Regions from separate parts of the Noviherbaspirillum sp. L7-7A genome, predicted to be linked through region 3. Evidence: predicted binding sites of a transcription regulator. Region 3 holds the regulator's gene; each other region holds the start of a gene.

Region 1 (10,469 bases), 1.3 Mb from region 3:
CTACCTCACCGGCGCCCTTGCCAGCCATGCCGCCGGCAACCGCGCCAACCGCAGCGCCTGCCGCCATGCCGATCGGGCCGCCGGCCGCGCCGACTGCCGCGCCTGCCATTGCACCGCCGCCGGCGCCGACGCCCTTGGCCATGTTGTGGTCGCCCAGGTCATCGCCCGTTTTCGGGTTCACGACTTCGGCTGCGCCCTTGCCAGCCAGGCCGCCCGACACCGCGCCGATGGCTGCGCCTGCCGCCATGCCGATCGGGCCAGCCGGGGAACCCATTGCCGCACCGGCCAGCGCACCGCCGGTGGCGCCCAGGCCCGTGCCGACCACATGCTCGCCGCTGCTTTCACGCCATTTCTGCTCGAGGTGCATGGCATCCTCGTCCGAGCGTGCATTTACGCCCATCAGGATGCCGCCGCGGCGGATGCCTTCCTCATAATGCTTCACGCGTTCCTCGGGGATGCCCGAGCCGATCAGCGCGCCCAGCAGGCCGCCGGTTACGCCGCCGGCGCCGGCGCCGGCCAGTGCGGCCGCCAGCGGACCGGCAATCACCAGGCCCAGGCCCGGCAGGGCGATCGTGGTGCCCACTGCCGCAACGGCGGCTGCGATTGCGCCCAGCGTACCGCCAATGCCTGCGCCGATGCCTGCGCCTTCGGCTGCCTTGCTGCCCAGTTCGGTTTCAATCGACTGGTCGCCTGCAAAGTAACGGCTGCGGGTTTCATCGGACATCACCAGGTTCACGTCATCCTTGGTATAGCCGCGTTCCGACACTGCGTTATAGGCACGCTCCGCACTCTCGCGGTCGTTGAAGAGGCCGGTCACCATGCGTGGATTCTTGTTCTGATATGTATCAGCCATGTCGATCTCCTTGTTGAATGAAGGATTGCAGTTTAGACAATACAGTTGAGCAGGTATGTCGGCGCTTGGCCTGTGTTGGTGTAGGACAAAGGGAGGAAATTTCAGGAGTGGAGCGCTTGGTAAACCCGCATGGATTTTGACCGTGGGGCGTGATCCGGGTTCGGTGCAAACCTGGCGGTCGCACGGCTTGTTCATGGCTTCACAGCATGCGAGCGGAACCGAAATGCCAGATGGCTTGCGGCAGCTGGAAAGTCCTTGCGCATCCTGATGTGCGAGGGAAGCGTGCAAGGGGCCATTGCTTCTCATCGAATAAAGCAGGTTCCGGCTCCTAACCCGCGCCTGCAATACAATCGTGCCATTCCAACATTGCGCCGCAGCAGGCGCCCGAACGCATGCCGCAGATCTATCCTTCCGGCTGGCGCGAGCTGGCCGTCACGGGCGCCGCCGCCCGTGAAATCGAAACCCTGAACCTGTTCGCGGCGCGTCTGCCGGATGCGCTGACGGTCTACCATGGCGTGCACTGGACCAAGATCGAGAACGGCTTTTCGGTCTATGGCGAGATCGACTTCATCATCGTCGCGCCCAATGGCCGCATGCTGCTGATCGAGCAGAAGGCCGGCTTCCTGTCGGAGACGCCGGAAGGGCTGGTCAAGAACTATCCGGGCCGCACCGAGCACGTGCGCCAGCAGATGCTGCAGATGGTCGAAGGCCTGGCGGCGCGCTTCAACAAGACCGGCGGCGACAGGCTGGATGCGGATTACCTGCTGTACTTTCCCGACTACAAGGTGAAGAACCCGGCGCTGGCCGGCATCGAGCCGTCGCGCGTGGTCGATGCCGGCAACCGGACCCGGCTGGTCGAACTGATCACCGCCTTGCTGCCAATCACGCCCGAGACGCCGCAGCATGGCCGGGTGCGCAAGTTCCTGGGCGATGTGCTGCAGCTGACGCCCGATGCCAGCGCTATGGTCGGCCGTGCCGAGGAACTGGTAACGAGGCTGTCGCAGGGCCTGGCGGTGTGGGCGCGCCAGCTGGAATTCTCGCCGTTCCGCCTGCGCGTGGTCGGCACCGCCGGCAGCGGCAAGACGCAGCTGGCGCTGGCCGAATTCCATGCCGCGGTGGAAGCGGGGCTGCGGCCGCTCTATGTCTGCTACAACCGGCCCCTGGCCGACCGCGTGCAGCACCTGGTGCCGGCCGGCGGCCGGGTCGGCACCTTTCACATGCTGTGCGACACCTTTGCCCGCGAGTCGGGCGCTACGCCCGACTACAGCGCGCCCGGCGCCTGGGCCCAGATGGAAAAGGCCTTCGACAGCACGCCCATCCCGCCATCCTGGATGCACGATGTCTTGATCATCGACGAAGGCCAGGACTTCGCCGAGCCCTGGCGCGACGCCATGCTGCGCCTGCTGCGGACGGAAGGCCGGGCGCTGTGGCTGGAAGATCCGCTGCAGAACCTGTACGGCCGCTCGCCGGTGCCGCTGCCGGGCTGGGTCACGCTGCATTCCCAGTCCAATTACCGCAGCCCGCGCCAGATCGTCGAGCTGCTCACCGCCATCGTCCCCGACACCGAGCGCATCCAGGCAGCCAGCCCTTTCCTGGGCGTGGAGGTGGACTGGCTGGTCTATCCCGACAACGATGCCGTCGCCATGGCCGAAGCGGCCAAGCAGGGCATCACCCGCTGCCTGGCGGCCAATTTCGCGCGCACCGACATCGCGCTGCTGTCCTTCCAGGGACGCGCCCATTCCACGCTGCTGCAGGCCGACCGGCTCGGGCAGCACACCCTGCGCTCCTTCACCGGCGGCTATGACCTGCTGGGCAATCCGGTCTACCGCGACGGCCAGTTGCTGGCGGAGTCGGTGTACCGCTTCAAGGGCCAGTCGGCGCCGGCGGTGATCTTTGCCGAGATCGACTTCGAGGCGCTGGACGACCGTGTGGTGCGCAAGCTGTTCGTCGGCATGACGCGCGCCCGGCTCAAGCTGGTGCTGGTCATCAGCGAGCGCGCGGCGGCGCTGCTGCGTGCGCGGCTGCAGGCAGGTTGAGGCTGTCTGGCCGGCTTGACATGGGTCAATTTTTTGCGGCCTGATCGGGGTTAAGGTGCGCCGATCCGGCAGTAAGGATCAAGGAGCCTTCGATGAATGACATGACTTCCCCGCCGCTTTCGCAGGCGCTGACCAAGCCGACCGCATTGCCTGTGCATGAGCAGCCCGAGCGCAAGGCCAGCGCCTGGCTGGGCGCGCCCGCGCATGCCGAGCCGCCGGTTGCCGCCAGCGATATCGACCGCATGCTGCATGCCTGGATTGCGCGTTTTTCCGGCACCATCTCGCCGGCCTCGCTGGCCATGGCCTTCTTCGACTGGGTCGTGCATTTGCAGATCTCGCCGTCCAAGCAGCAGGAGCTGCTGGCCGAGGCCGGCAGCCGCTTCGCCCGGCTGGGGCTGTATGCACTGTCCTGCGCGCAGCCCGGCAGGCCGCCCTGCGCGCCGGTGTCGCCGCTGCCGCAGGACAGGCGCTTCGACGATCCGGCCTGGCAGCAATGGCCGTTCAACGTGATCTCGCAAAGCTTCCTTTTGAACCAGCAGTGGTGGCACCGCGCCACCTTCGGCGTGCGCGGCGTGGCGGCGCATCATGAGGACGTGGTCACCTTCACGGTGCGCCAGCTGCTCGACATGGCGGCGCCCTCCAATTTCATCGCCACCAATCCGGTGCTGCTGCGGCATGCGGTCAGCACCGGCGGCGCCAACCTGCTGCAGGGGGCGGCGCAGTTCTGGCTCGATACCATGCAGCATCTCAGCGGCCAGCGGCCGCCCGCCAGCGACCTGTACCGGCCCGGCATGAATGTGGCGGTCAGCAAGGGCCGTGTGGTGCTGCGCAACCGGCTGATGGAACTGATCCAGTACGAGCCCGCCACGCCGAAAGTGCATGCGCTGCCGCTGCTGATCGTGCCGGCCTGGATCATGAAGTACTACATCCTCGACCTGTCGCCGGAAAATTCCCTGGTGCGCTATCTGCTCGGCCAGGGCCATACGGTATTCATGATTTCCTGGAAAAACCCGGGCAGGGAAGAACGCGACCTGGGCATGGAAGACTACCGGCGGCTGGGCGTGATGGCCGCGCTCGGCGCCATCAATGCCATTACCGGCCAGGAAAAGGTGAATGCGGTCGGCTACTGCCTGGGCGGCACGCTGCTGGCGATTGCGGCGGCGGCGATGGCGCGCGACCAGGACGACAGGCTGGCCAGCATCAGCCTGTTCGCCTCGCAGGTCGATTTCAAGGAGCCGGGCGAGCTGTCGCTGTTCATCGACGAGAGCCAGGTGGCAATGCTGGAAGCGGCGATGTGGCAGCAGGGCTACCTGGACACCACCCAGATGGCCGGCGCCTTCCAGCTGCTGCGTTCCAACGACCTGATCTGGTCGCGCCTGGTCAACCAGTACCTGCTCAACCAGCCGGATGTGCAGAACGACCTGATGGCCTGGAATGCCGACGCCACCCGCATGCCCTACCGCATGCATACCGAATACCTGCGCCACCTGTTCCTGGAAAACGACCTGGCCGAGGGCCGCTACCTGATCGACAACCGGCCGATTGCACTGACCGACATCCGGGCGCCGATCTTTTCGGTGGGCACGCTGACCGACCACGTCGCGCCCTGGCGCTCGGCCTTCAAGATCCATCTGCTGACCGATACCGAAGTCACCTTCCTGCTCACCAACGGCGGCCACAATGCCGGCGTGGTGTCGCCGCCCGGCAAGGCCAACCGCCATTACCGGATCGCCACCCGCGAGCATCGCGACGCCTACGTCGACCCGGAAACCTGGATGAATTCGGTGCCGGAACAGCAGGGCTCGTGGTGGCCGGCCTGGGAATACTGGCTGGCCAACCATGCGGGCGACATGGTCGCGCCGCCCGCCATGGGCGAGGCGCTATGCGATGCGCCGGGCAGGTATGTGATGGAAAGCTAGGAGCCTGCGCGGCAGAAGGCGGCGCAGCGAAACGCGCGAAAAACGAGGACAGTTCGGTAGTGCCGACAAGCCCAGGGTGGTCCCCTGGGCGCAGGTGGTGATACCGAACTGGACCGTTTTCTCGCGCGTTGCAGCCGCCGACCCTTCTGCCGCGCAGGCTCCTAGCGCAGCACCATTACCGGCACCGGGCTGTAGGCCAGCACCTTCTGCGCCTGGCTGCCAAAGAAGAAGCGGCCCAGCGGGTCGCCGCCATGCAGGCCGATGAAGATCGCATCGGAGCCCAGGCGCCGTGCGGTATCCAGGATCTCGCGGTGCGGTTCGTATGAAGCGACGCAATAGCCGTCGCAGGTCAGTCCGGCTTCGTGGAGCAGGCGCTCGGCCTGCCCGACATGGCCGCGAGCCCGGGCCATTGCCCTGTCATTGAATTCTTCGGAAACCGGCGCCAGGCTTTCCGGATAGGGTTCGGCCACCGCCAGCGCAATCACCTTCGCATGCAGCGGTTGCGCGAACGCGATCGCCGCGGCCAGCGCCTTGTCCGACAGCGGCGAGCCGTCGACAGGCACCAGCAGAGTGCGGAATCGGGCGGGGCCGGCGTTCACGGCTACATGGTGGGACGAGGCGGCGCGTCTGGCCGCTGTTCCAGCTGTTCCTGGCAGGCGATGCAGCGGCGCGCGGTCGGCTGCGCCTCCAGCCGGGGCGCGCCGATGTTGCGATCGCATTCCTCGCACACGCCGTAACTGCCGTCGGCGATGCGCGCCAGCGCGGCATCGATTTCCTGCAGTTCGGCCGCATGCCGCTGCGCCATCGAAATGGTGGTGTCGGTTTCCAGGTCGGCTTCCGAGCGGTCGCCGGCATCGCTGGGGATCTTTTCCAGCGACAGGTCGTCCGGGTCGCTGGTGCGCTGGATCTCGTCCTGCACCGTGCCCAGCGCAGCGGCGCGGTCCTGCTGCAGCCGCGCCTGCAGCTTGCCGATCTGTTCCTTCGTCAGTGCTTCCATGCTTGCTCCATCAAGTGTTTGCACTACTGTAGCGAGCACGGTTGGCAGGCCGGTTGACTTCAATCAATGAGGCCCGGCTGCCTTCGGTCTGTCGGTGACGCGGTTTCGAACCACGTAAGCCATGCTGCCGGCGGCGGAACTTTTCCTGTATTCCATTCTCTAGTTTGTTGCCATTAAAAAAACATCAGCACGACAAATGACATGAACAATGCTTTGATCAAGGCCGGCCTCGTGCTTGCCATGCTTGCCCCCTGCATCCACGTGCAAGCCGATGAAGTGAAGGATCTGGAGGAGGATCTGTCGCTGACCATCGAGGATGCCACGCCCAGCCAGCCCGGCTCGGTCCAGTTCAACGGGGTTGCGCGTTACCAGCGCATGCGCCCGTCCACGCCGGACGCGGGTCGCAATGAATTGCAGCTGACGCCACGCATGCAGTTCGGCGTGGCCCACAACTTCCAGATGTCGGTGGCCGTGCCTTACCGCGTGGGCAATGCGGAAGACACCAGCCAGGGCGAATTCAGGGTCGATGGCCTCTACAGGTTCAATACCGAGAGCGGCTACCTGCCGGCGTTTGCGGTCAGCGCCGGCATCGAGCGCCCCTATGGCGCCGACAGCGGCGGCACCGAGGTGATGGCCAAGGGCATCATGACCAAGTCGCTGGGCGTGGTGCAGGATGCCAACCGCCCGGCCCAGCTGCACCTGAACGTGATGGCGCGCCACAACCTGCGGCCCGATGTGAATGAACGCCGCGACCGTTACCTAGCCGGTGCGGCATTGAGCAAGCAGCTCAATCAGCGCTGGCTGTTTGCCGGCAGCCTGTTCCGGGAGCAGCAGCGCGAGCGCGGCGCCGCGTACAACATGGGCGAGGTGGGCGCGCGCTGGAAGCTGTCGGAAAAGCTGATGCTGTCCGGTTCGGTCGGCCATGGCTTCAACCATGGCGCGCCGCCGGTGCGGCTGGTGGTCGGCTTCCAGCGCTCGCTTGATTAAGGACGGACTGCCGGCCGTCAGTCCAGGTAGTCCAGCATCTCCGGGCCGAACACTTCCCGGTGCAGCCTGGCCGACGGCACGCCGGCCGTCAGCAGGTTCTTCCACTGCGCCCGCATGAAGCCGATCGGGCCGCACAGATAGACCTCGGCTTCATGCCGCGGCCAGTCGGGCAGCGCTTCCACCTGCATGAAGCCCGGCTCGGCCTGGTCCGCCGCTGCCACATGCTCGTAGAAGGTTGCCACCTTCAGTTGCGGCATTGCGGCCTGGGCTGCCTTGATGTCTTCCTGGTGCGGATGATGGCCGGCATCGCGCGCGGCATGGCCGAACACGACCTGGCGCTGCGGATGGACCTGCGCAATGCGCTTCAACACCGAAATCATCGGCGTGATGCCGACGCCGGCAGACAGCAGCACGATGGGACGGTCCGACTCGGTGTCCGGCGTGAATTCGCCGAACGGATGGGTCACCCGCAGGATGGTGCCCGGCTGCACATTGTCATGCAGCCAGTTCGACACTTCGCCCTGCGGCGTTTCATGGCCGGCCGGCTCGCGCTTGACCGAGATGCGCAGATAGTCCGCGTCCGGCGCGTCCGACAGGCTGTACTGGCGCAGCTGCACATGGCCATCGGGGAAGCTGACCGACACGCTGATGTACTGGCCCGGCTTGAAGTCGAAGGCGGCTTCGCCGTCCATGGGCGTCAAGGTGAAGGAGCGCACGTTCTCGCTCTGCTGGCGCACTTCGGCCACCCGCATGTCGCGCAGCTGGCCCGGCTGCACGCCGGCCTTGGCATACAGATGCCGCTCGGTGTCGATCAGCAGGTCGGCCAGTTCGCCGTAGGCTTCCGCCCAGGCATTGATCAGCGGCTCGGTGGCGGCGTCGCCCAGTACTTCCTTGATGGCGCCCAGCAGATGCTGGCCGACGATGGGATAGTGCTCGGCCCGTATGCCCACCGATGCATGCTTGTGCACGATGCGATTGACCACCGGCCCCAGCGCCGCCGCATTGTCGATGTTGGCGGCATAGGCGAACACGGCCGCGGCCAGCGATTGCTGCTGCGCGCCGCTGGCCTGGTTGCCCATGTTGAACAGATTCTTCAACTCCGGATGGGCAGCGAACATGTTGCCGTAGAAGCGGCGGGTGATTGTCACGCCATGCTCGCGCAGGACCGGGACGCTGGCATCGATGTAGGGGCGGGAAGCGGGTGAAACCATCATGACTCCTGATATGTTGCATCAAAGATGCATATTTAAGGGCAAAAAAAGCGGCCTAGCCTGCGGCCGCTGCGGAAAGGGTGGAAGCGGTGAAGCTGCGATGCATCCGGATGATCTGTTCGCCGGTATTGCCGGTAACCAGGTCAGCCAGGCTGTACCGGTTCATCGTTTCGTAGAACGCGTTCATGCCGGCCCGCAGCGCCTCGCGCAGCAGGCAGTCGGCGCTCAGGCGGCAGGACAGGGCCTCGCAGTTGACCAGTTCCGGATCGCCTTCGAGTTCACGCAGCACCACGCCGATGCGCAGGCTGGCCGGCTCGACCAGGAGGCTGATGCCGCCATTGCGGCCGCGCAGCGCCTGCACCCAGCCCGCCCGTGCCAGATGGCCCACCACCTTCACCAGGTGGTTCTGCGGTATGTCGAACTGGCTGGCGACCTCGGCCACCGTCACCGTGGTGCGGCTGGCGTCAGTGCGCGACAGATAAATCAGGACGCGTAGTCCGATATCGGAAAAACGAGTAAGGCGCATGGCGTGACCGCTGCTCCAGAGCATGAACGGCCGCCATTCTAGCAAAGATGCATTAAATAAGCATATTTAATTCAGGCGTCGCCGATGATCTTCACGATGCGCCCGGTGCCGCCGCAATTGGCGCAGGCTGCCTGTCCCTGCCGTCCGCTGCCCTGGCATTCGGGGCAGATGTCTTCGGCGGTCTGGGGCGCGCCGGGTTCGGATTCATCGCCCGGATTGCGCTGGCCGGCCGGTGCCGCAATGCCCTTGTTGTCGTTGGAGTCCATCGCTGCTCTCCCGAAATGAATGGCGGTTCGACAAGCCATTGACCCAGGATGTTCCGGGCCAGGGATACGGCAGGACGGCATGATGGCTTTGCCGGCATAATCGTGCTCCGTTCCTTGCCGTCCGATCACGATTCGAGGAGAGTCTGCAATGCTGTTGTCCCGACTGCTGCGTTCATCCGTGTTTGCCATGACGACCCTGCTGGCCGGCGCCGGCCACGCCGCCGCGCCCATGGCGAAAACCCAGGCGCCTGGTTTTTACCGCATGATGCTTGGCGATATCGAGATTACCGCCTTGTCGGATGGCACCGTTGCGCTGCCGGTGGACCGGTTGCTGACCAATACCAACCCGGCCCGGGTCGGGCGCGCGCTGGCCCGCTCCGGCCTGTCCAGCCCGCTGGAAACCTCGGTCAATGCCTACCTGATCAATACCGGTGAAAAGCTGGTTCTGATCGATACCGGCGCGGCCGCGCTGTTCGGCCCGACGCTGGGCAGGCTGGCCGCCAACCTGAAGGCAGCCGGCTACCAGCCCGAACAGGTCGATGAAATCTATCTGACCCATCTGCATGCCGACCATGTGGGCGGCCTCGCCAGCGATGGCCGCATGGCCTTCCCCAATGCGGTGGTGCGCGCCGATGGCGCCGACGCCGACTACTGGCTCGACGACACCAACCTGTCGCGCGCGAAGAAGGAAGACAGGCCGGCGTTCGAAGCCGCGAAGTCGGCGCTGCAGCCGTATATCGAAGCGCACCGCTTTCGCCCCTTTCGCGGCGCGACGCCGCTGGCGGCCGGCATCAGCGCCTTGCCGCGCCATGGCCATACCGCCGGCCACACCAACTACCTGGTGCAGAGTCGCGGCCAGCGCCTGATGCTGTGGGGCGACCTGATCCATGTGGCCGCGGTGCAGTTCGATCAGCCCGCGGTGACCATCTCCTTCGATACCAATGCCCGCGCCGCCGCCATCGAGCGCAAGCGCGCCTTTGCCGATGCCGCCACCGGCAATTACCTGGTTGCCGGCGCCCACCTTTCCTTTCCCGGCATTGGCCGGGTGCGCGCCAGCGGCCGCGGCTATGTCTGGCTGCCGGTCAATTACACGGTGCCCAGATAAGGCACGGGCGCCGATGGCCGCGGTCCGAACGTCTATGCGCCTATGAAAGATTCGCAATCCGCGCTGCCCGCATGCCCGCTGTGCGGCCGTCCCATGGTGCCGGGCCCTTCGCTGAACGAGCATCACATGGTGCCCAAAAGCCATCGCGGCCGCGACACCGTGACCATGCATCGCATCTGCCACAGCAAGATCCATTCGGTGTTTTCCGAGCGTGAGCTGGCCACCTACTACCACACCATCGAACGCCTGATGGAGCGTGAGGAGATACGCAAATTCGTCAGCTGGGTAAGGAAAAAGGACCCCGAATACTTCGACCGCAACCGCAAGCCGTCGCATCGGCGCTAAAACATCGAATAAATCGAACTATATTTTCGATTTAAAGCTTTCGCTGCTGTATTTTTGTGCAACGTTCTGCCAATATTGCACTCCCTTTTCAACCTCTTCTTTCCCCGATCGCCGCATCATGGCCTCCAACAAAGCACACCACGCCACAGGCTGGGCGGCGGGACTGATGGCAGCGGCAATCGTGGCGCATTCCGGCGCCGGCGGCGACTACCATCTGGGCACGC
Region 2 (10,469 bases), on a different contig from region 3:
CCTGACTGTGGTGGAAGTGATGCATGCGATCAAGCATGGCGATATCCGCGGCATGTATGTGATGGGCGAGAACCCGGCAATGTCCGACCCCGATGCCAACCATGCCCGCGAAGCGCTGGCCGCGCTCGACCACCTGGTGGTGCAGGACATCTTTCTGACCGAGACTGCCTACCTGGCTGACGTAATCCTGCCCGCCACAGCCTTCTCGGAGAAGACCGGCACCTTCACCAACACCGACCGCCTTGTGCAGATGGGACGCCAGGCCATCGATCCGCCGGGCCAGGCCAAGCCCGACCTGTGGATTATCCAGGAACTGGCGCGCCGCATCGGGCTCGACTGGAATTACGGCCATGTGTCGGAAGTCTTCGACGAGATGCGCCACACCATGCCCAGCATTGCCGGCATTACCTGGGAGCGGCTGGAACGCGACAATGCGGTGACCTATCCCTGCCGCAAGGAAGGCGATGCGGGCGACCCGGTAGTGTTCGTCGACAGCTTCCCGCGTGAATCGGGCAGGGCGCGCTTCGTGCCGGCGGATATCATTCCGGCGGCCGAGCGGCCGGACCATGACTACCCGATGGTTCTGATCACTGGCCGCCAGCTGGAGCACTGGCATACCGGCAGCATGACCCGGCGCGCCACGGTGCTTGACGCACTCGAGCCGGACCCGGTGGCGCTGGTGCATCCGCTGGACCTGGCGCAGATGAATATCCTGCCCGGCGACCTGATCACGATCGAATCCCGCCGCGGCAAAGTGTCCTTGTATGCCCGTGCCGATGAAGGCTCGCCACGCGGCGGCGTGTTCGTGCCGTTCTGCTATTACGAGGCCGCAATCAACCGGCTCACCAATTCCGCGCTGGACCCGTTCGCCAAGATACCGGAGTTCAAGTACTGCGCGATCCGGATCACGGCGGGTGGCGAGGCGCCGGCCCAGAGCAGTTATGGCGGTGGCCAGGCCCTGGAAGCGGTGGAAACCAGCCGGCAAGGCCGTCCTCTTGAAGGACTACTGGTCCGTAACCGGGAAGCGGATCCGCTTTCGCTGCTATGAAGCATCTTCCCTTCCTTTCCAATGCCGCCGCCACGCTGACCCACGACATCGACGTGCTGGACGAGCGGGGCAGGGCCAGCACCATTGCAATACCGGCCGAGCGGCCGTTGACGGTGTATGTCGACAAGCGCGAGCTGGTCACGCTGATGACGCTGGGCGGCGCGCCCGAGGCGCTGGTGCTGGGCTACCTTCGTAACCAGCGCCTGGTGAAGGACATCTCAGAGATCCGCTCGGTGCAGGTCGACTGGTCCGTCGATGCCGTGGCCGTCACAACGGTCAACGGCATCGCTGATATCGAGGAGCGCACTGCCCGCAAGGTGGTCACTACCGGCTGCGGCCAAGGCTCGGTGTTCGGCGGGCTGATGGATGAGGTCGACCGCATCGTGCTGTCGCCCCATGCGCGGCTGCGTCAGTCTGTGCTGTACAGCATCGTCAACACCATCCGCTTGCAGCAATCGATCTACAAGCAGGCTGGCTCGGTGCACGGCTGCGCGCTGTTTTCGGCGAAAGGCGAACTGATCTATTTCGTCGAGGACGTGGGCCGCCATAACGCGGTCGATGCGATCTCGGGCCTGATGTGGCTCGATGGCGTGCACGGCGATGACAAGGTCTTCTATACCACCGGCAGGCTGACTTCCGAGATGGTCATCAAGGGCGCGCAGATGGGAATTCCCTTCCTGCTGTCGCGCTCGGGAACGACCCAGATGGGCCACATGGTGGCGCAGCAGCTGGGCATGTCGCTGCTGACCCGCTGCACTGGCAAGCACTTCCTGCTGTTGACCGGGAAGGAAAGAATGGTGTTCGAGCCCGAATTGCTAGAGCTGGCCGCGCATGCCCATTGAGTTTCGTATTTTCTGTTTTCTCCGGCCAGCGATGGGACTAGCCACTCCGGCACCCCATGCCCTGGACCGGTTAGCTGAAAGGAGGCAATGCCGGTCGCGCAAGCGCCGGCATGCATCGCCATGACCACACGTATCTATACCCATGCCGCCTGCATGGAACACAAGCCCGGGCCAGGGCATCCCGAGTCGCCGGAGCGCCTGCGCGCCGTGCTGGCGGCACTGAAGGCGCCGGGCTTCGAAGCGCTGCAGTGGCAGGACGCGCCGCTGGGCACGCGGGACCAGGTGGCGCTGATTCACGACGCCGACTTCATCGACCAAATCATGGACAACGCGCCGAGCCGGGGTTACCTGGTGCTGGACGGCGGCGACACCGTGATGTCGCCCGGTTCGCTGGAAGCCGTCATGCGCTGCGTGGGCGCTGCCTGCGCCGGCGTCGACGCGGTGATGGCCGGCGAAGTCGACAATGTATTCTGCGCAACCCGGCCATGCGGCCACCATGCCGAGCCCGACCGGGCAATGGGCTTTTGCGTCTTCAACCAGGCCGCGATTGCGGCGGCCTATGCGGCCGAGCGCCATGGCCTGACGCGGGTTGCCGTGGTGGACTTCGATGTTCACCATGGAAACGGCACCCAGGCGGCCTTCTACAACAAGCCGGGCATGTTCTACGCGTCGAGCCATCAGTCGCCCTTCTATCCCGGCACTGGAAGCCGCAATGAAACCGGGGTTGACCATAACATCGTGAACCTGCCGCTGGCGCGCGGCTGCGACTCTGCCCAGTTCAGGGCCAGGAGCGAGGCCGAGATCCTGCCGGCATTGCGCGACTTCGCGCCTGAATTCCTCATCATTTCGGCCGGGTTCGATGCCCACCATCTGGACCCGCTGGCGTCGCTTGAATTGCAGGACGATGATTTTCGCTGGATAACCGATGAGCTGATGCGGATCGCCGATGCCACTTGCAAGGGCCGCGTCGTGTCAGTACTGGAAGGGGGATATAGCATGGAAGGCCTGGCCAATGGCACGGCGGCGCATGTGCGGCGGCTTATGGCTGCGGCCTGATCTGTTCAGGATGCAGGATGGGGAGCGATGGCCGGGAACGGGCCGGCATCGAATGCAATCAGACGTAGGTAGTCGAACATTAGATTAAGGAGACGATCATGGCGGCATGTCCAAAGTGCAATGGCAGCGGCATACTTCAATGTCACAGATGCAAGGGAACAGGAAAGGTCGCAAAGGAAAACAGCGAGGCGATCGTTAACATGGCGCCAGGCGAAAGCCCTGAGCCGGCCAGGTGCCCTTCCTGCCACGGTGTTGGCACCGAAGCCTGTTCCCGTTGCGACGGATCCGGCGTGGTTCACTGCTAGCGGGCGTTTGGCCTATACCAGCAGCCTCTGCAGTTGCGTTTGCTGGTGTGGGCCGACGAGCCCGTTGTCCGCAAAAGATCCACAGATTCATGTGCCCGCTCGCCGGGCACGTTCAAGCCCACGCTTTGCCTGCGTGGGCTTTTTACTTGCCGCTGCCCGAAAGCCCGCGGTCACTGCCCAATTTTTTCATGCTTGACCATGGTCAATGTGACAAACAGCCCTGATTTCATACAATGAATTCCGCCAGTGAAGGAAACGGCCGCAGCCTCCCTGGCCGACGCCGGCGTTGCAGTCAGGGATGGCAATCGCATAGGTCCTGGGCTGCGACGGCCACAAACCTGCTCCGCCGCTTGCCGTGTGCAGGGTTTCCCTCGGCGACAAGCTGCAGGCGGCCGGCATGACATCTTCAGCCTGTCCGCCAGCCTCGAAGCCACGTCTTTCAAAGAATACGAATGAAAATCGAATTCCTGTCCAGCCTCTTGCCCGCTCCCGGAACCACTGACCGCTTCGAGCGGATGCGCGCCTGCGCGGGCGCCTTGTTCGGCCTCATCCTTACCGGCCTGTGCACCTATGTCATCCTTCCCGATCCCGCCAATGCGATGTTGCTGATAGCGCCGATGGGCGCATCCGCCGTGTTGCTGTTCGCCGTGCCAGCTAGTCCGCTGGCGCAGCCATGGTCCATCATCGGCGGCAATCTGGTGGCCGCCTTGATCGGCGTGACCTGCGCCAAGCTGATCGGCACGCCGCTGCTGGCCGCCGCGCTGGCCGCATCGCTTGCCATCGCCGCCATGTTCATGCTGCGCTGCCTGCATCCTCCCAGTGGCGCCGTGGCGCTGACCGCGGTGTTGGGTGGCCCTGCGATCCATGCGATGGGCTACCAGTTCATCCTTTATCCGGTTGCCCTGAATTCGCTGCTGTTGCTGGGTACGGCACTGTTCTACAACAATGCCACCGGCAGGCGCTACCCCCATCGGGTGCAAGCTGACCCGGCCACTCGGCATGAGACCCGGGATCCGATCCCGACCGCCCGCCTTGGCATCACGAGTGAAGACCTGGACGCCGTGCTGGCGCGCTATAACCAGGTGCTCGACATCAGCCGGGAAGATCTGCAGACCATTCTGGTCGAAACCGAGATGCAGGCCTATCAGCGGCGCTTCGGCATTACCCGCTGCGCCGATGTGATGTCGCGCGATGTGCGCAGCGTGATGTTCGGCAGCGAGTTGCAGGAGGCGTGGGACATGCTGCACAAGCACCGGCTGACCGCATTGCCTGTCGTTGACCGTGGCAATCGCGTCATAGGCATTATCACCAAAGCGGACTTCATCGCGCATGCCAAGGCCGGGAAATATGCGCGGCTCGGGCATGGCCTGCAGCGCCTGCTGCAGCCGATACGCCATACCCATTCGATCAAGCCTGAAGTCGTGGGACAGATCATGCACACAGATGTGCGCACCGCCTATGAGAAACAGCCTGTGGTTGAACTGGTGCCGCTGATGTCCGACGCCGGCCTGCATTCGATTCCTGTTGTGGACGAGGAGCGCCGCCTGGTGGGCATGGTCACCCAGTCCGACATGATTGCTACCCTGTACGAGAAGAACCTGGGCCGGCCGGTGCGCAGCGCCAGGCTTGCTGCGGTATCGGGTTCAGGCGTCTAACCCTGGCCTTTCGGAAAAAACGCCCGCTTGCTGCGGGCTTTTTTAATTACGGTAATTTCCTCAAACGGCCTGCTTCTGACTCGCTTCCAGCTCCGCGATGCGCTTGCGCATGTCGCGCTCATCCGTCCAGCGCGCAGTCTCATCACGCACGACAGCGACGATGGCCGACACTTTATGATCCGGCGTGTAGAGCATCGCCACCGTGAACGCAATCGATAGCGGCCGCCCTTCCTTGTGCAGGGCAGGCACCCGCAGCAAATCATGGCCATAGCGGGTTTGCCCGGTGTCCATGGTCTTTTGATAGCCATCCCAGTGACGCTGTCGCTGCCGTTCCGGGATGATCAGGTCGAGCGATTTGCCGATGGCTTCCTGCTCGGTGAAGCCGAAGATCCGCTCGGCCGCCGCATTCCAGAATATGATGTTGCCCCTGGCGTCAGCCACGACCACGCCGTCGCCTATGGCCTTGAGCAATTGCTCAAAGTCGATGGATGTTTCCATGGCGTCCCTCCCGTAGTTTTAGTCATAAAAAAACGTCCGGCCCCTGGTTGGAAGCCGGACGCGATTCTGGAGATAGGGCAGGGTGCTGCTTACACCGCCTTGGCCTCATGCATCGCAGCGATCTGCTGCGTGCTGTAGCCCAGCTCTTCCAGCACTTCGTCGGTGTGCTGGCCCAGCAGCGGTGACGCCGTCACTTCCGGCTTCAGGTCCGAGAACTTGATCGGGCTGCCAATGGTGAAGTACGAGCCGCGCACCGGATGCTCCACTTCCACGATCGAGCCCGACTTGCGCAGCGACTCGTCCACCAGCAGTTCCTTCATCGACAGCACCGGCGCGCACGGGATGTCGAACTTGCGGAACACGTTCACCGCCTCAAACTTGGTCTTGTCCTTGATGAAGTCCTCGATCGTGGCAAAGATCTCGTTGATGTGCGGCTGGCGAGCCTTCGGCGTCGTATAGGCCGGGTCGGTCTTCCATTCCGGCTTGCCCAGCGCGTCGCAGATCGGCTCCCAGGCATGGCCCTGCACCGTGAAGTAGATGTACGCGTTCGGGTCGGTCTCCCAGCCCTTGCACTTCAGGATCCAGCCCGGCTGGCCGCCGCCGCCGGCATTGCCGCCGCGCGGCGTGACCTTGTCGGCAAAGGCTTCCATCTCGTGCGGATACTGTGGATACTCTTCCAGGTAGCCCACCCGCTCCAGCCGCTGCTGGTCGCGCATCTTGACCCGGCACAGGTTCAGCACCGCGTCCTGCATCGATACCGCCACTTTCTGGCCACGGCCCGTCTTCTGGCGGCCGATGTAGGCCGTCAGGATGCCGATGGCCAGGTGCATGCCGGTGTTGGAGTCGCCCAGCGCCGCCGACGAAATCGTCGGCTCGGAATTCTCGCCCTTCCACCAGCCGGTGGTCGAGGCTGCGCCGCCGGCGCACTGCGCCACGTTCTCGTAGACCTTCAGGTCTTCATAGTGATGGCCTTCGGAGAAGCCCTTGACCGAAGCCAGGATCATCTTCGGGTTCAGTTCCTGGATGCGCTCCCAGGTAAAGCCCATGCGGTCCAGCGCGCCGGGACCGAAGTTCTCCACCATCACGTCGGACTCCTTGATCAGCTTCTCCAGCACGTCCTTGCCTTCTTGCTTCTTCGTGTCCAGCGTCAGCGAGCGCTTGTTGGAGTTGAGCATCGTGAAGTACAGCGCGTCGGCATCGGGAATGTCGCGCAGCTGGCTGCGGGTAACGTCGCCGGCGCCGGGGCGCTCGACCTTGATCACGTCCGCGCCAAACCAGGCCAGCATCTGGGTGCAGGCCGGGCCGGCCTGGACGTGGGTGAAGTCGATGATCTTGAGTCCTTGCAGCGGTTTGTCCATGTGTCTATCTCCTTGAGTGTCTCGGTTGTTCTCTGGTGTGCTCGGATGCGTTGCGTGCTTACTTCTTCTTGGCTGCGCTCTGCGGGTTCAGATGGGTGATGCGTCCGCTCTCGGTGCCGGCGTTCTCGTCGATGACCACATTGATCAGCGTGGGCTTGCCCGAACTGATGCCCTGCGCCAGCGCCGCCGACAGTTCCTCGGGCGTGTTCACGGTCGAACCCTCGCCGCCAAAGGCCTGCATCAGCATGTCGTAGCGCGCGCCCTTGACGAACACGGTGGGGGCCGGGTCGGCGCCGCCGGTGGGGTTGACATCGCAACCCTTGTAGACGCCGTTGTTGTTGAAGATCACCACCGTCACCGGCAGGTTGTAGCGGCAGATGGTCTCGACTTCCATGCCCGAGAAGCCAAACGCCGAGTCGCCTTCGAGCGCCACCACCGGCTTGCCGCTGGTCACCGCCGCGCCGATGGCATAGCCCATGCCGATGCCCATGACGCCCCAGGTGCCGGAGTCCAGGCGCTTGCGCGGCTCCATCATGTCGATCACGCTGCGCGCAAGATCCAGCGTGTTGGCGCCTTCATTGACGAGGTAGACATCGGGCTTGTCCTTGAGCACATCGCGCATGGCCGACAGCGCGGTCATGAAGTTCATCGGCGCGGACTTGGCCGACAGGGTCTTGGCCATCTTGGCGACGTTGGCATCGCGCTTTTCGGCAATGGCGCCGGTCCAGGCAGCATCGGGCTTGTCGAAGCCGGTCTGGTCGATCGCGGCCAGCAGTGCCGAGACGGTGGAGCCGATGTCGCCGGCCAGGGGTGCATCGATGGGCACGTTGGAGTCCATCTCCTGTGCCGAGATATCGATCTGCACGAAGCTCTTCTGTGCCCAGTCCTTGTGGTCCTTGCCGCCCCAGGTCGGGCCCTTGCCATGCGAGAGCAGCCAGTTCAGGCGCGCGCCGATGAGCATGACGCAGTCGGCTTCCTTCAGGGCGTAAGAGCGGGCGGCGATGGCAGCCTGCGGATGGTTGTCGGGCAGCAGGCCCTTGGCCATGGACATGGCCAGATACGGGATGCCGGTGCGCTCGACAAAGGCGCGGATGTCGGCATCGGCCTGGGCATAGGCGGCGCCCTTGCCGAGCATGATGACCGGGCGCTTGGCCTTCTTCAGCACGTCCAGCGCGCGGGCGATGGCGTCGGGTGCGGGCAGCTGGGCCGGTGCCGGGTCGACCACCTTGACGATGGAGCGCTGGGCGGCGGCGGCATCCATGGCTTGGCCGAGCAGCTTGGCCGGCACGTCGAGATAGACGCCGCCGGGACGGCCGGAGACGGCAGCGCGGATGGCGCGCGCCACGCCGATGCCGATGTCCTCGATATGGTTGATGCGGTAGGAGGCCTTCACATAAGGCTTGGCGGCATTGAGCTGGTCGAGCTCTTCATAGTCGCCCTGGGCCAGGTCAACGATCTCGCGCTCGGAGGAGCCGGAGATCATGATCATGGGGAAGCAGTTCACGGTGGCATTGGCCAGCGCGACCAGGCCGTTGAGGAAGCCGGGTGCGGAAACGGTCATGGCGATGCCGGGCTTTTTGGTCAGGTAGCCGGCGATGGCGGCGGCATTGACGGCATTGGCTTCATGGCGGAAGCCGATGAAGCGAAAGCCCTCGGCCTGCGCCAGGCGGGCCAGGTCAGTGATGGGGATGCCGACCAGGCCGTAAATGGTCTCGACGTCATTGGCTTTCAATGCATCGAGAAGCACGTGGAAGCCGTCGGTCTGCTCGGCAACGTCCGCGCCCTGCGCCTGGCCTGCCTCCTGGCTCTGCTCTTTCAGCAGGGTGGTCTCGTCGGTCTCGGTCTTTTTCAGTACTGAAGACATGCTTGCTCCTGTGGGATTCGGTCGAAAAGTTGGCGCGCTCGATTAGGTCGCGCACTAGGTGTTCGCAGGCTATTCTTGAACGCATGCCCGTGTCGACTCGTCGGTGCAGGCCTTGCTTGGCTGCCTGCATGCCCCGATTAAGTAGCCGCATCATAGCGATGAGGCCATTTCCTTCTCATTGACCGAGGTCAATTTCCACAAGATGAATAAATCGGCACTTTCCGGCAGTCAGCAGCATGGACTCGGCATGGGAAAAGCTGCTTCGTAGCATGTCTTCATCGGCCGGGCGCATAGCCGATGAAACGCTGTATCAACGCCGCGCCATCGCTCATCAGGAAATCGCGGAAGGCCTGTGCGACCGGGGGCAAGCGCTTGCCGCGGCGGTGCACCACATACCAGTTCAGCATCATCGGGAAGCCTTGCACGTCGAGCACTGTCAGGCTTCCCGCCTGCAATTCCAAGCTGATAGTGTGCGCGGACAGGAAGCTGATACCCATGCCCGCAATCACTGCCTGCTTGATGGTCTCGATGCTCTGGATTTCCATCGCGATGTTGAGGTCATCGATGTGCTTGCCAAAGCTTTCGACCATGGAGTTCCAGGTGTCTGAGCCCTTTTCCCTGACCACGAAAGGCTCGCGCTTGATCATCGCCATCGTGATCCTCTTGCGCTTCGCATACGGATGATCGGGCGGCGCCACGATCACGTACGGGTGCGGCGCGAATGCTTCATTGAGGGTGTCCATGTCTTCGGGCGGCCTGACCATGATCGCCAGATCGGTCATGTTGTTGGCGATGTCGCCCAGCAGTTTTTCCCGGTTATGAACGCTCAGGTTGAGCGTGACACCGGCATGCCGGCGCGCAAACTCAACTAGCAGCCGTGGGAAGAAATAATCCCCGGCGCTAATGACGGCGACATTGAGCTTGCCGCCGGTAACGCCCTTGAACTGGGTCAGCGCTTCTTCCGCCTCTTCGAACTGGCGAATGATCTCGCGGCTGTAGCGCAGCAGTTCCTCACCCGCAGGCGTGAGGTAAGTCCGCTTGCCCAGGTGCTCGAACAACACCAGGCCAACATGGCCCTGTAGCGTCTTAACCTGGGTCGATACCGCGGGCTGCGTCAGGTGCAGCTCCTCCGCAGCACGCGAAAAACTCAGGTGACGCGCCACCGTTTCAAAGATTTTCAACTGTCGCAGGGTAGCGTTCTTCATAGCGGCCAACGTCCATGTATAAATGATCGTTAATCATTATGCATAAAAACTTTAACTATACCTAATGCATCGCTGGCTCTACGATGCGCTTCAACGACGTCGATATCGCGACGTTGCCCTACAACCCATTGCAGATCACAAGGAGCAAGCCATGACCGATATCACTTGCAGCACCGTTGCCATGCCTACCCCTGTAGAGGTGCAACGCAGCGCCTACAACGCCGCCTTCTACGAGCTGGGCCTGCGCTGGCACTGGGACGCCGACATTTACCATGCGCCGATTCCAAGGGAAGAAGAGCGTGCCCATATCCGCCGCTATATCGAGAACCACCAGCCGCACTTGCTGACTGCCTATGACGTGGATTTCCTGGTCAACGCAATACAGGCGGCAAAGGACCGTCGCGTCGAACTGATTCTCGCCTGCGGTCGCCATGATGCCTGCATGGTCGACTGGGCGGAAGTGCACAAGCACGAGATCGGCGTCTAGAACCCGAGCCATTCGGCCGCTGAACCCGCGGCATGGCCAGAAATCAGAAATTCTATAAGGAGACATCAATGATCACCGCTCACATCACCGACACGACCGCACAGGAAGCCGACATCCACCGCAGCGCCTACAACGCCGCATTCCATGAACT
Region 3 (10,469 bases):
GCCGATGCCGAGATGCGACAGCAGCGCGCCCAGACCCAGGCCCAGCAGGGCGCCGCCCAGCATGCCGCGCCACGGGCTGGCAGGGCGGGTGGCCGGCGCGGCTGCCGGCGGCGTGGCCGGACGCGGCGCGGCCTGCTGCATCGGCGCGCTCTGCGGCGAGGAAGGAACGGAACGGCTTACGCCCTGCGACTGCCGACCGAAGGAACCGCCGCCGCCAAGGCGCTTGGCATCGGCCTCGACCGCCACCATCGACAGCGTGCTGGCGACCAGCATCATCATGACCAGATACTTTTTCATTTCAGGCTCCTAGAGTTTGATGCCGGTATGCAGCGCAGCCACGCCGGCAGTCAGGTTGTAGTACTCGACACGTTCCAAACCTGCGTCCTGCATCATCTTTTTCAAGGTGTCCTGGTCCGGATGCATGCGGATCGACTCGGCCAGGTAGCGGTAGCTTTCGGCATCGTTGGCGATGCGCTTGCCCAGCCAGGGCAGGACGGAAAACGAATAGACATCATACGGCTTCTTCAGCGGCTCCCAGACCTTGGAAAATTCCAGCACCAGCAGCTTGCCGCCGGGCTTGAGCACGCGCCGCATCTCGGCCAGCGCCGCGTCCTTGTGGGTCATGTTGCGCAGGCCGAAGGCGACGCTGACGCGGTCGAAGTAATTGTCGGGAAACGGCAGGCGCTCGGCGTCGCACAGCAGCACCGGGTTGGTCAGGCCGTTGTTGATCAGCCGGTCGCGGCCCACGCGCAGCATCGATTCATTGATGTCGGTCAGCCAGACTTCGCCGGTCGGGCCGGCCTGCCGGGCAAAGGCCTTGGCCAGGTCGCCGGTGCCGCCGGCGATGTCGAGCACCTTGAAGCCCGGCCGCACGCCCGCCTGGGCGATGGTGAACGCCTTCCAGATGCGATGCAGGCCGGCCGACATCAGGTCATTCATCACGTCGTACTTGGCGGCGACCGAGTGGAAGACCTCGGCGACCTTGTGCACCTTGTCTTCTTCCTGGACGGTCTGATAGCCGAAATGGGTCTGGGTCATGGCGGGGAAGGCTTGATTGAACGATTGCGCATTATACAAGTGAGCAGACCGGCCGGCGCCGGCGCTGGTTCCCGCCAGCCTTGGCGCAGACGCAAGGCTTTGCGCTGTCGGCGCCCGCTATCGGCGCCCGGACAGTCCGAAGCGCCGGCTCAGCCGTCGACCGGCTGCAGCGGCGTGTCCAGCGTCAGCTGGTAAAAGCCCAGGTCGAGCCAGCGCCCGAACTTGAAGCCGGCCTGCCGGATGGTGCCGGCATGCACGAAACCCAGGCGGGTGTGCAGGGCGATGCTGGCCTGGTTTTCCATGTCGATGCCGCCGATCAGCACATGGTATTGCTGCTCGCGGGCGGCGGCGATGAGCTGCTGCATCAGCGCCAGCCCGATGCCGCGTCCGCGCTGCGACGGGTGCACATAGACCGAATGCTCGACCGTGTACTTGTAGGCAGGCCAGGCGCGGAATGTGCCGTAGCTGCCGAAACCGGCCAGGCTGCCGTCCTCGTTTTCCAGGCCCAGCACCGGGAAATTGCCGCGTGCCTTGGCGGCAAACCAGTCGGCCATGTTCTGCGCGGTGCGCGGCTTGTAGTCGTAGAGCGCGGTGGAATGCAGGATGGCGTCGTTGAAGATGTCCAGGATGGCGTCGCCGTGGCGCTCGCGGGTGCATTGCACTGCTTGCATGTCATTGTCCCGAAAAGAATCAGGCTGGCATTGTAGCGGCCGAAAAAAAACCCGGCGCAAGGCCGGGGAAAGTCGTCGCTTTGGCAACCACTGGAGGTATATGCTGCAGAGCAATTGCCGTGCCAGGTTTCGGGCCGAATGCCGCACCGTCGAGGTGCGGGGAAAAGATGGAAAGCCGGGGCAAAAAAAACCCGCTGACCTTGCGGTAGCGGGTTAATCCATCCTTGGGAGGGTGGAGGAGACGGTTCAACTATAGTCCGGTAAATTGTGCAGTGCAATAGAAAAATGGCATCCCGCATGATTTTTCTTGATGCTTTCATCTCTCCCCGGTGGTTTTGCAGCGCAAAAACCACACGGCTCCTTGCCGGCCGCATCCCTTTACTGCGGCCCGTGCTTGCCCATCACCAGCGCCCGCAGTTCATTCAATGCGGCGATTTCGCCCTGTTCAAGGGCTACCGGCAGGGCGTCGTCCCAATCGCCATAAATGAAGCCGACCGGATGGCGATTGACCGTCAGCGGCAGCACGATAAAGCTGCGCACCGTCGGGAAGGCGTCTTTCCACCAGCGCGGCAGCTTGGCGCGGAATGCCGGGTCGCAGGCATCCTTGACGCAGACCATCTTGTCGTTGGCCAGCGCGGCATGAAACACGTCGGGCTGATAGGCGTCATTGAAGACCAGCCGCGGCGCCAGGTGCTCGATGTCTTCGCCAAAGCACATGCCGGCCAGGTACTTGCCTTCCTTGCGGTTGCGCAGGAAGGCCACCGCGCGCTTCAGGTGCAGCCCCTTGTAGATGGTTTCCAGCGCCATCGTCATCAGCTGGCTGGTGTTGATGGTGCTGATCACATCGCGCATGTCGGCCACGCCGCGCACCAGCGCCGGCGTCGCGTCGCGGCGCCGCTCGTCGCTTTCGGGTGCTTCGGCCACTGCCTGCACCGTGGCGGCGCGCGCCAGCGCCGGGTCGTCGCGCGCAGCCTCGCGGGCGGCGCTGACGGCGGCCAGCACGGTGTCGGTTTCCATGCCCAGCATGTCGGCATAGCCATCGACGATGGCAGCCAGCGCCTCGTCGTCGCCGGCCTTGTCGCACAGCACCCGCGCACAGGACGAGGACATGGTCGACAGTGCAGCCAGCCAGCCGGCATGGTCGAGCGGCTCGCCGGTTTGCGGCATCACGTCATGCAGGCTTTCGATCAGGTCGCGCGGCAGGCCCCAGCGGCGGGCGATCAGCCGCCCGATGTCCACCATGGTCATGCCCAGCACCTTGACCACCGCCACCGACTCGTCATTGCCTTGCGCCGTCAGCGTCTGGATCGCTTCCCAGTACAGCGGCAGGTAGAACGCCACCACCATGCGACCCAGTCCGTGCAGCAGGGAGCACACCACCGCTTCCTCGGCGTCGCGGGTACTGGCCTGGGCGGTGACCTGGCGCGCGATATGGCCGGCCAGCACCGCCTTTTCCATCTCGGTGCGCACGCCGACCGAGGTGCTGGACACCGTGGCCAGGCTGTCGACCAGCTTCAAGCCCAGCGCCAGATGGCCGATGGACTCGGTGCCAAGCACCATCACGGCGCGCGACACGGTATTGATCTCGCCAAACATCGCATACATGGCGCTATTGGCCAGGCGCAGCACCCGGTGCGTCAGCGCTGGGTCCGACAGCACCGTGCGCGTCATGCTGAATTCGCGCTCGTTCTCGCTCTGCATGGCACCGACAATCTGCTGGACGACATTGGAGAACCCGGGCAGGTGGCCCTGCTCCTTGATCTGCTTCCACAGCAGTTCCTGGGTCTTGCGCGAGTCGCCCAGTTCAGGTGGCATGGTGGTCATGGTCTGCATTCCTCGTTGATTGTCATGGCAGCGCCAGTTCGGCCGCGCCTGCGCCCAGCACATCCATGGCGTCGTCGAACATCATCGGGCGGCCGGTATGGTAGCCCTGTATCAGGCTGCAGCCCTGGTGGGACAGGAACTGCAGCTGCTCTTCGTTTTCGACGCCTTCGGCCACCGTGGTCAGGTTCAGGTGCTGGGCCAGGCTCAGCACCACGTTGCAGATGGCCGCGTCCTTGACCGATTGCGGCAGGTCCTTGATGAAGGCGCGGTCGATCTTCAGGGTGCTGATCGGGAAGCGCTTCAGATAGGCCAGCGAGGAATAGCCGGTGCCGAAATCGTCGATGGCGATCCGAACGTCGCGCGCGGCGATCTGCAGGAGCAGCGCTTCCGCATGCGCCGGGTCCGACATCAGGATGCCCTCGGTGATCTCCAGCAGCAGCTGACGGCCATGCAGTCCCGACAGCTTCAGCGCGTCTTCCATCAGGCCCAGGAACTGGTCATTGCGGAACTGGCGCGGGCTGACGTTGACCGACACGTACAGTTCGCGCCCGGCGACTTCCTGCAGGCGCTTCAACTGGACACAGGCGGCCTTGAGCACCCAGGCGCCCAGCAGGTTGATCAGGCCATTGCTTTCGGCCATCTGGATGAACTGGCTGGGCGAGATCAGCCCCAGTTCCGGGTGCATCCACCGCATCAGCGCCTCGAAACCCACGATCTCCCGGGTGACGGCATTGACGATGGGCTGGTAGTGCAGGAAGAACTCGCCGTTTCGCACGGCCTCGAACAGCGCCGCTTCCATCGACACGTCATGGTCGGGCGCGCTGAAGGTGGCGCGGCTGTAAATGACGCAGCGGGCGCGGCCGGTTTCCTTGGCGCGCGCCATCGCGGTGTCGGCATGGGCCAGGAGCCGTACTTCATTGTCGCCGTGCTCCGGATAGATGGCGGCGCCGACCGAGGTGGACAGATACAGCGACTGGCCTTCGATCTCGAACGGCAGCTGTATCGCGCTGATCATGCGGCGCGCTATCGGGTTGATTTCATCGGCGTGGGACGCGCCCGGCAGCACCACCATGAATTCGTCGCCGCCGATGCGGGCCAGGGTGTCGTTGTCGCGCAGCGCCTTCTGCAGGCGGCCGGCGGCCTCGCGCAGCAGCGCGTCGCCGGCGGCATAGCCGAGCGCATCATTGACTTTCTTGAAACCGTCGAGGTCGAGCGCCAGCACGGTGAAGCCGCGGCCGGTGCGCCGGGCATGGGAAATCGCCATGCGCAGCCGGTCCGACAGCAGCGCGCGGTTGGGCAGGCCGGTCAGTGCGTCGTGGGTGGCCAAATGCAGCAGACGCTCCTTGGTTTCCTGCTGCCCCGAAATATTGCGCCCCACCACCAGCACTTCGGTGCGCCCATCCAGATCGGGATGGGCGGACAGTTCCAGTTCAAACCAGTGCAGGCCGGTGCTCGTATGGACCCGCACATTGACCCTGTCATGCAGACCGCTTGCGATCACCTGGGCCATGACCGATACCAGGCCTGCCCGGTCCGGCGTATCCACCCGCTCGATCAGCATGCTGCCGCACAGGACGGCGCCCGGCGCGATGATGCCAATGGCGCGCTGGCTGGCGTGCAGAATCTCGCCATTCTCGGTGAGCGTGAAAACCAGATCCCCGGCCGACTCCGTCAGCCGCGTCAGCTGGCCTTTCAGGTGTTCTATCAAAACGTCATTTGGCATCGAAAACATGTTCGGTGATGGTTATTGGCTGAATTTCCAAACGCTCGTTCCTGAAGCCGCCAGGGCAAAGTTCGTACGGTCCGCCGTGCAAAAAAGCAATGATCCGCTTTGCCCGGCGCTGACGTCTTTCCCCGGGGACGCCTGAGCGCATCCACGGTACCGAAAGCCTATCTTCGGGTGAGACCCCAAACTTATTTACGGCAGGAAATAATCTAACTTTAACCGAGAGCTTGCCCGGAAGGAAGTCCTGTCAGGCCGAATGCCTGTGCCAGGAGGGTGTAGGAGTGACGCCGCGCGGCCGGATCGTGGGTCCAGGTATTGACCACGATTTCATCCAGGTTCAGCTGGGCCGCCAGTGCATGCAGCCTTGCAGCCACCTGCCCGGCCGTTCCGACGATGGCGCGGCGGCGCAGTGCGGCGATACGGGCCTGGTCCGCCTCGTCATAGGCGGTCGCCGCCGCTTCCTCCGGAGAGACCAGAGGCAGGCGCAGGCCGCGCTCGAAGCCGATGCGCCAATGCTCGCGGGTCCTGAGCAGATGGCGCGCCTGTTCCTCGGTATCGGCCGCCAGCGCCCAGACGCAGATCGTGGCCTGTGGCATGGGATGACGTTCGCTGGGCTGGTACAGCCTGCGGTACAGGTCCAGCGCTTCTTCCACGCCCTCCCCTTCGCTGAAGAAATAGGCATAGGCATAGGGCAAGCCAAAATGCGCCGCCAGCTGGGCGCCATAGTTCGAGCTTCCCAGTATCCACATCTCCGGCGAAGTCGGCCCTTGCGGATGGGCGCGGCTGGCGCCAAACGGATGGCCGGGCGCCAGCGGCATGCCGCTGACCCAGGCCTGCAGATCCTGCACCTGCTGTGGAAAGCGTTCCGCAGCCTGGCCGGCGTCCGGATTCAATGCATAGGCGGTGAGACGGTCCGAACCGGGCGCCCGGCCGATGCCGAGGTCGATGCGGCCGGGCGCAATGCCTTCCAGCACCCGGAACTGTTCCGCCACTTTCAGGGCCGAGTAATGCGGCAGCATCACGCCGGCGCTGCCGACCCGGATGCGTGAGGTGGTGGCAGCGATGGCCGCCATCAGCACCTCCGGCGCACTGCCGACGATGCTGCCGCTGTGATGGTGCTCGGATACCCAGTAGCGATGGTAGCCGAGCCCGTCGCAATGCCGGGCCAGCGCCAGCGACTCGGCGATGGCATCGGTCTGGGGCCGGCCGCTGACAGCGGTGGATTGGTCAAGAACGGAAAGCTTCATGGTGTGGCCGCAAGCTGCCAGTGAAAAACCGATACTGTAATGCAACACGGCGCGTCATGCGCGCCGTGCCATTTCTGCAAACCGTGCCGGGAAAGTCCCGGCAACGACCTGAATTACTTGCCTGGAGCCGGGTTGCCGCCGCCAGCGCCGCCATCGGCCGGCATGATACGGGTGCCTTCGCTGCCAGCCGGCCTTGCGGTGGCGTCAGCGCTACGCTTGGCGCGCCGTTCGGCGGTGCGCTGCTTGCGTGCCTCGCGGCGGGCGGCGCGCTCTTCCGGCGTCAGCGCCTTCGGATTGCGCAGATTCGGCTGCGACGAAGTGCCGGGCGTTGGCACTTCGGTATTGGCGCGCAGCTGGCCGGCGCCGGCGTTGCGCTCGGCCTTGACTTCCGCGCGGCTGCGGCTTGCTCCGGAGTTACGAGCAGGCTTGTCCTCGAACTGGTTGACCTTGTCGATATCGGCGGCGCTGGCGCCGGACTTGACCTCGGCGCGGCTGGTGCCGCTGCCCTTCACCGCAGCGCCCGGACGGTCACTGAATTCATTGACCCGGTTCGTATTCGCCGCGCTGGCGCCTGACTTGACTTCGGCGCGGGATTGGCTGGCCGATGGGTCGGTGGAAGTGGCGGCAGGCGCTTGCGCGAAAGCCGAAACCATCGCGGCCTGAGCCAGGGGAAGTGCCAACAGCGTGAACATTTTTTTCATTTTGCGCATCCAGTCGTTGAGAGTGAAGAAAGGGAGTAGCACCAGCACAGCCACATCGTGCAAAAAAGATACCGATTTTTCCGCAGACCGACTGTGCGCTGGCGAACACAAGCGTCATTCCACTTAACTATTTGATAAACAGCTAATATCTGTTGTATCCGCGTTACGATGTGTTTGCTACACTTCGCCGTACCAACCGTTCTAATCCGCAGATCAGTACTGCGACACGTTTCATACCGTAGCGTTTCGTGTTTCCAACGGCTTGAGATATATCATTGGCGACCATGATCCAGTCCATTCCAGTCAGCAGCCAGCCAGCACCCATCAACGTCAATGCCCTGAAGGCAAGCTGCGCGGCCTGCAGCATGCACCAGCTTTGCCTGCCTATGGGGCTTGACGATGCCGACATGTCGCGCCTCGACGCCATCATCGGACGCCGGCGCAAGGTGCCGCGCGACACCCATCTCTACCGCATGGGCGACCCGTTCACCAACCTGTACGCGATCCGGCTCGGGCATTTCAAGACCTTCCAGATCAACGTCAGCGGCGAGCAGCAGATCACCGGCTTCCAGATGGCGGGCGAGCTTCTCGGCATGGACGCCATTGGCACCGAGCGCCATCACTGCTCGGCGGTGGCGCTGGAAGACAGCGAAGTCTGCGACATTCCGTTCGCCCGCCTGGAAGAACTGTTTAGCCACATTCCCACGCTGCTGCACCATTTCCACCGGATGATGAGCCAGGAAATCACGCGCGAGCAGAGCGTCATGCTCCTGCTGGGCAATATGCGCGCCGGCCAGCGCTTTGCCGCCTTCCTGGTCAATCTGACGTCGCGCTATGCCGCCCGCGGCTATTCCTCCACCGCCTTCCAGCTGCGCATGTCGCGCGAGGAAATCGGCAATTATCTCGGCCTGACCATCGAGAGCATCAGCCGCCTGCTGTCGCGCTTCAAGAAGCTGGGCGTGCTGCAGGTAAGCAACCGCGAGATCGTGGTCCTCGATCCGGCCCGCCTGAAGGCGATGGCAGCCGGCACCGAGAAATGCGACTAGCGTGATGCCGCCAATGTCGCTGTCATAGCGGCGGCTGGCGGTCGGCCGGCACATTGGCCAGGTAATAGCTGAGCATTGCAGCCAGCGAGCAGAACAGCCAGAACAGGAAAAATCCCACCGTGTAGGCTGCCAGCGGCGACAGCGTGAACTCCACGCCGCCCAGGTGCAGGTCCTGCGGATCGAGCAGGGAAAAGAAAAAGCCTTCCGCCATCGCCGCCACCAGGAAGGACGGCCACAGGATCACCATTGCCAGACGCCGCATCTGTGCCTCCTTCAGGGTTGGTCGGCCGACAGCGCCACGGAGGCCTGCTGCGGCCAGGGCCACACGCCGTTGATGCGCCAGCTGCGGCCCTGGTCTTCCAGCATCACCTGCCAGCGCGCCATTTCCAGCATCGGCAGGCTCACGCCGAAATTGCCTTCTGCATCCGCCACCACCGGCAGCACGATGTCCTTTTCCGGACGGGTCGAATGGACCAGGCGCAGCGTCATCGCGCCCCGCGGAATGCCCTGCGCGCCGCGCATCGTGCCTGTCAGCCGGCCAGCGGCGGCATCGTAGCGCAGTGCCAGCGACAGCCCCAGCCGGCTGGCAGCCTGGTCGCGCCGCAGGTCCTGGTTGATGGCCTTGCCCTGCCGGTAATAGTCGCCCACCACCAGCGCATCCTGCTGCGAGTAGGAAAGCCAGATCGTGTAACTGCCCGCCAGCACCACCAGGAACGGACCCAGCATGATCAGCCAGGGCCAGCGGTGCTTGTACCACGGTGTGGCGGGACGTTCGAGGGTATTCATGGATGGCATTTGCATTCTCCTTCAGCGCGGCACATAAAAGACCGCTTCTTCCCTGACCTGCAGGCCGGATTCATCCAGCGCCTGCAGGCCGATATGTATCTTGTTGGATCCCTTGCCGGCCTGCCCGCCATCGATGCGCAGCCGCACCGGCACGGAACGGGTCTCGGTGCCATTGAGGGTTACCTCATCGGCGCCGGCAAGCCGCAGCGATGGCAGGCCGTCCACCACGATCCGGTAGCGATGCGGGCTCTCGGACGTGTTCATGATCTGCAGGCGGTAGACATTCTCTATCATGCCGTCCTCGATCTCGCGCCCCATCGCGCCGCGGTCGCGCAGCACGTCCATCTTCAGCGGCGTGCGCATTGCCAGCGACAGGCCGAAAGCAACGACGATGGCCAGCAGGATGGCCAGATAGATCAGCACCCTGGGCCGCAGCGCCCGGCGCCGGATGTCGGCGCCGGACAGGCCCTGCTTCATTGCATGGTCGGTGCTGTAGCGGATCAGGCCGCGCGGCGAGCCGACCTTGTCCATCACGCCGTTGCAGGCATCGACGCAGGCGGCGCAGCCTATGCATTCATATTGCAGGCCCTGACGGATGTCGATGCCGGTCGGGCATACCTGCACGCACATGCTGCAGTCGATGCAGTCGCCCAGCTTCGCCTTCAGCGCACCGCCATCCGCCCTGGCGCTCTTGGCCCGCGCGCCGCGCGGCTCGCCACGCTTTTCATCGTAGGTGATGATCAGCGTGTCCTTGTCGAACATCGAGCTCTGGAAGCGTGCATACGGGCACATGTACTTGCAGACCTGCTCGCGCATCCAGCCGGCATTGCCGTAGGTGGCAAAGGAGTAGAACAGCACCCAGAACCACTCCCACGGGCCCAGCCCGAGGGTGACGACCTCGCGCGCCAGCGTATGGATGGGCGTGAAATAGCCGACGAAGGTGAAGCCGGTCCACAGCGCCACCGCGCCCCAGGCGGCATGCTTGCCGAACTTGCGGGCAAACTTTTCCAGCGAGGCCGGCTGGCGGTCCAGGCGCATGCGGGCGCTGCGGCTGCCTTCGATCTTGCGCTCTATCCACATGAAGATTTCGGTATAGACCGTTTGCGGACAGGCGAAGCCGCACCAGACCCGGCCGGCAATGGCCGTGGCCAGGAACAGCAGATAGGCCGAGATGATGAGCAGCGCGGCCAGGTAGATGAAGTCCTGCGGCCACAGCACGATGCCGAAGATGTAGAACTTGCGCGCCAGCAGGTCGAACAGCACTGCCTGGCGGCCGTTCCAGTTGATCCACGGCAGGCCGTAGAACAGGATCTGCGTCAGCCACACACAGATCCAGCGCAGGCTGGCGTAGCGCCCCTGCACCTCGCGCGCATAGATTTCCTCGCGCGCCGCATACATCTTCACAACCGCCACTTCGGGCGTGGTATTGC

Evidence for each region. Region 3 encodes FNR, which switches genes on or off when oxygen is low (the NO sensors DNR and NnrR bind a similar motif). Its sites were predicted from a motif close to TTGATNNNNATCAA; they were not measured.
Region 1: the regulator FNR is predicted to act here: its motif matches at 5,859-5,872, upstream of KTQ42_RS18100 (TraR/DksA family transcriptional regulator).
Region 2: the regulator FNR is predicted to act here: its motif matches at 8,805-8,818, upstream of oxc (oxalyl-CoA decarboxylase).

What each region holds. Positions count from the first base shown of each region.
Region 1 covers NZ_JAHQRJ010000001.1:3,969,733-3,980,201, forward strand. Annotated here, with positions in the region: gene KTQ42_RS24270 (hypothetical protein) at 1-853, opposite strand, end outside; gene KTQ42_RS18085 (ATP-binding domain-containing protein) at 1,246-2,889, shown strand; gene KTQ42_RS18090 (alpha/beta fold hydrolase) at 2,982-4,808, shown strand; gene KTQ42_RS18095 (universal stress protein) at 4,970-5,407, opposite strand; gene KTQ42_RS18100 (TraR/DksA family transcriptional regulator) at 5,410-5,805, opposite strand; gene KTQ42_RS18105 (hypothetical protein) at 6,007-6,792, shown strand; gene hmpA (NO-inducible flavohemoprotein) at 6,810-8,003, opposite strand; gene KTQ42_RS18115 (Rrf2 family transcriptional regulator) at 8,059-8,529, opposite strand; gene KTQ42_RS18120 (hypothetical protein) at 8,601-8,795, opposite strand; gene KTQ42_RS18125 (MBL fold metallo-hydrolase) at 8,983-9,900, shown strand; gene KTQ42_RS18130 (HNH endonuclease) at 9,943-10,245, shown strand; gene KTQ42_RS18135 (metal-dependent hydrolase) at 10,364-10,469, shown strand, end outside.
Region 2 covers NZ_JAHQRJ010000003.1:107,221-117,689, reverse strand. Annotated here, with positions in the region: gene fdhF (formate dehydrogenase subunit alpha) at 1-1,048, shown strand, start outside; gene KTQ42_RS22080 (formate dehydrogenase accessory sulfurtransferase FdhD) at 1,045-1,890, shown strand; gene KTQ42_RS22075 (histone deacetylase family protein) at 2,011-2,946, shown strand; gene KTQ42_RS22070 (HPP family protein) at 3,704-4,906, shown strand; gene KTQ42_RS22065 (PAS domain-containing protein) at 4,967-5,404, opposite strand; gene frc (formyl-CoA transferase) at 5,494-6,762, opposite strand; gene oxc (oxalyl-CoA decarboxylase) at 6,821-8,626, opposite strand; gene KTQ42_RS22050 (LysR family transcriptional regulator) at 8,902-9,831, opposite strand; gene KTQ42_RS22045 (hypothetical protein) at 9,983-10,318, shown strand; gene KTQ42_RS22040 (hypothetical protein) at 10,387-10,469, shown strand, end outside.
Region 3 covers NZ_JAHQRJ010000001.1:2,700,524-2,710,992, forward strand. Annotated here, with positions in the region: gene KTQ42_RS12310 (Tim44-like domain-containing protein) at 1-297, opposite strand, end outside; gene ubiE (bifunctional demethylmenaquinone methyltransferase/2-methoxy-6-polyprenyl-1,4-benzoquinol methylase UbiE) at 307-1,038, opposite strand; gene KTQ42_RS12320 (GNAT family N-acetyltransferase) at 1,188-1,709, opposite strand; gene KTQ42_RS12325 (HDOD domain-containing protein) at 2,088-3,533, opposite strand; gene KTQ42_RS12330 (GGDEF and EAL domain-containing protein) at 3,556-5,256, opposite strand; gene KTQ42_RS12335 (LLM class flavin-dependent oxidoreductase) at 5,475-6,506, opposite strand; gene KTQ42_RS12340 (hypothetical protein) at 6,620-7,207, opposite strand; gene fnr (fumarate/nitrate reduction transcriptional regulator Fnr) at 7,492-8,253, shown strand; gene KTQ42_RS12350 (hypothetical protein) at 8,276-8,515, opposite strand; gene KTQ42_RS12355 (FixH family protein) at 8,527-9,039, opposite strand; gene ccoG (cytochrome c oxidase accessory protein CcoG) at 9,061-10,469, opposite strand, start outside.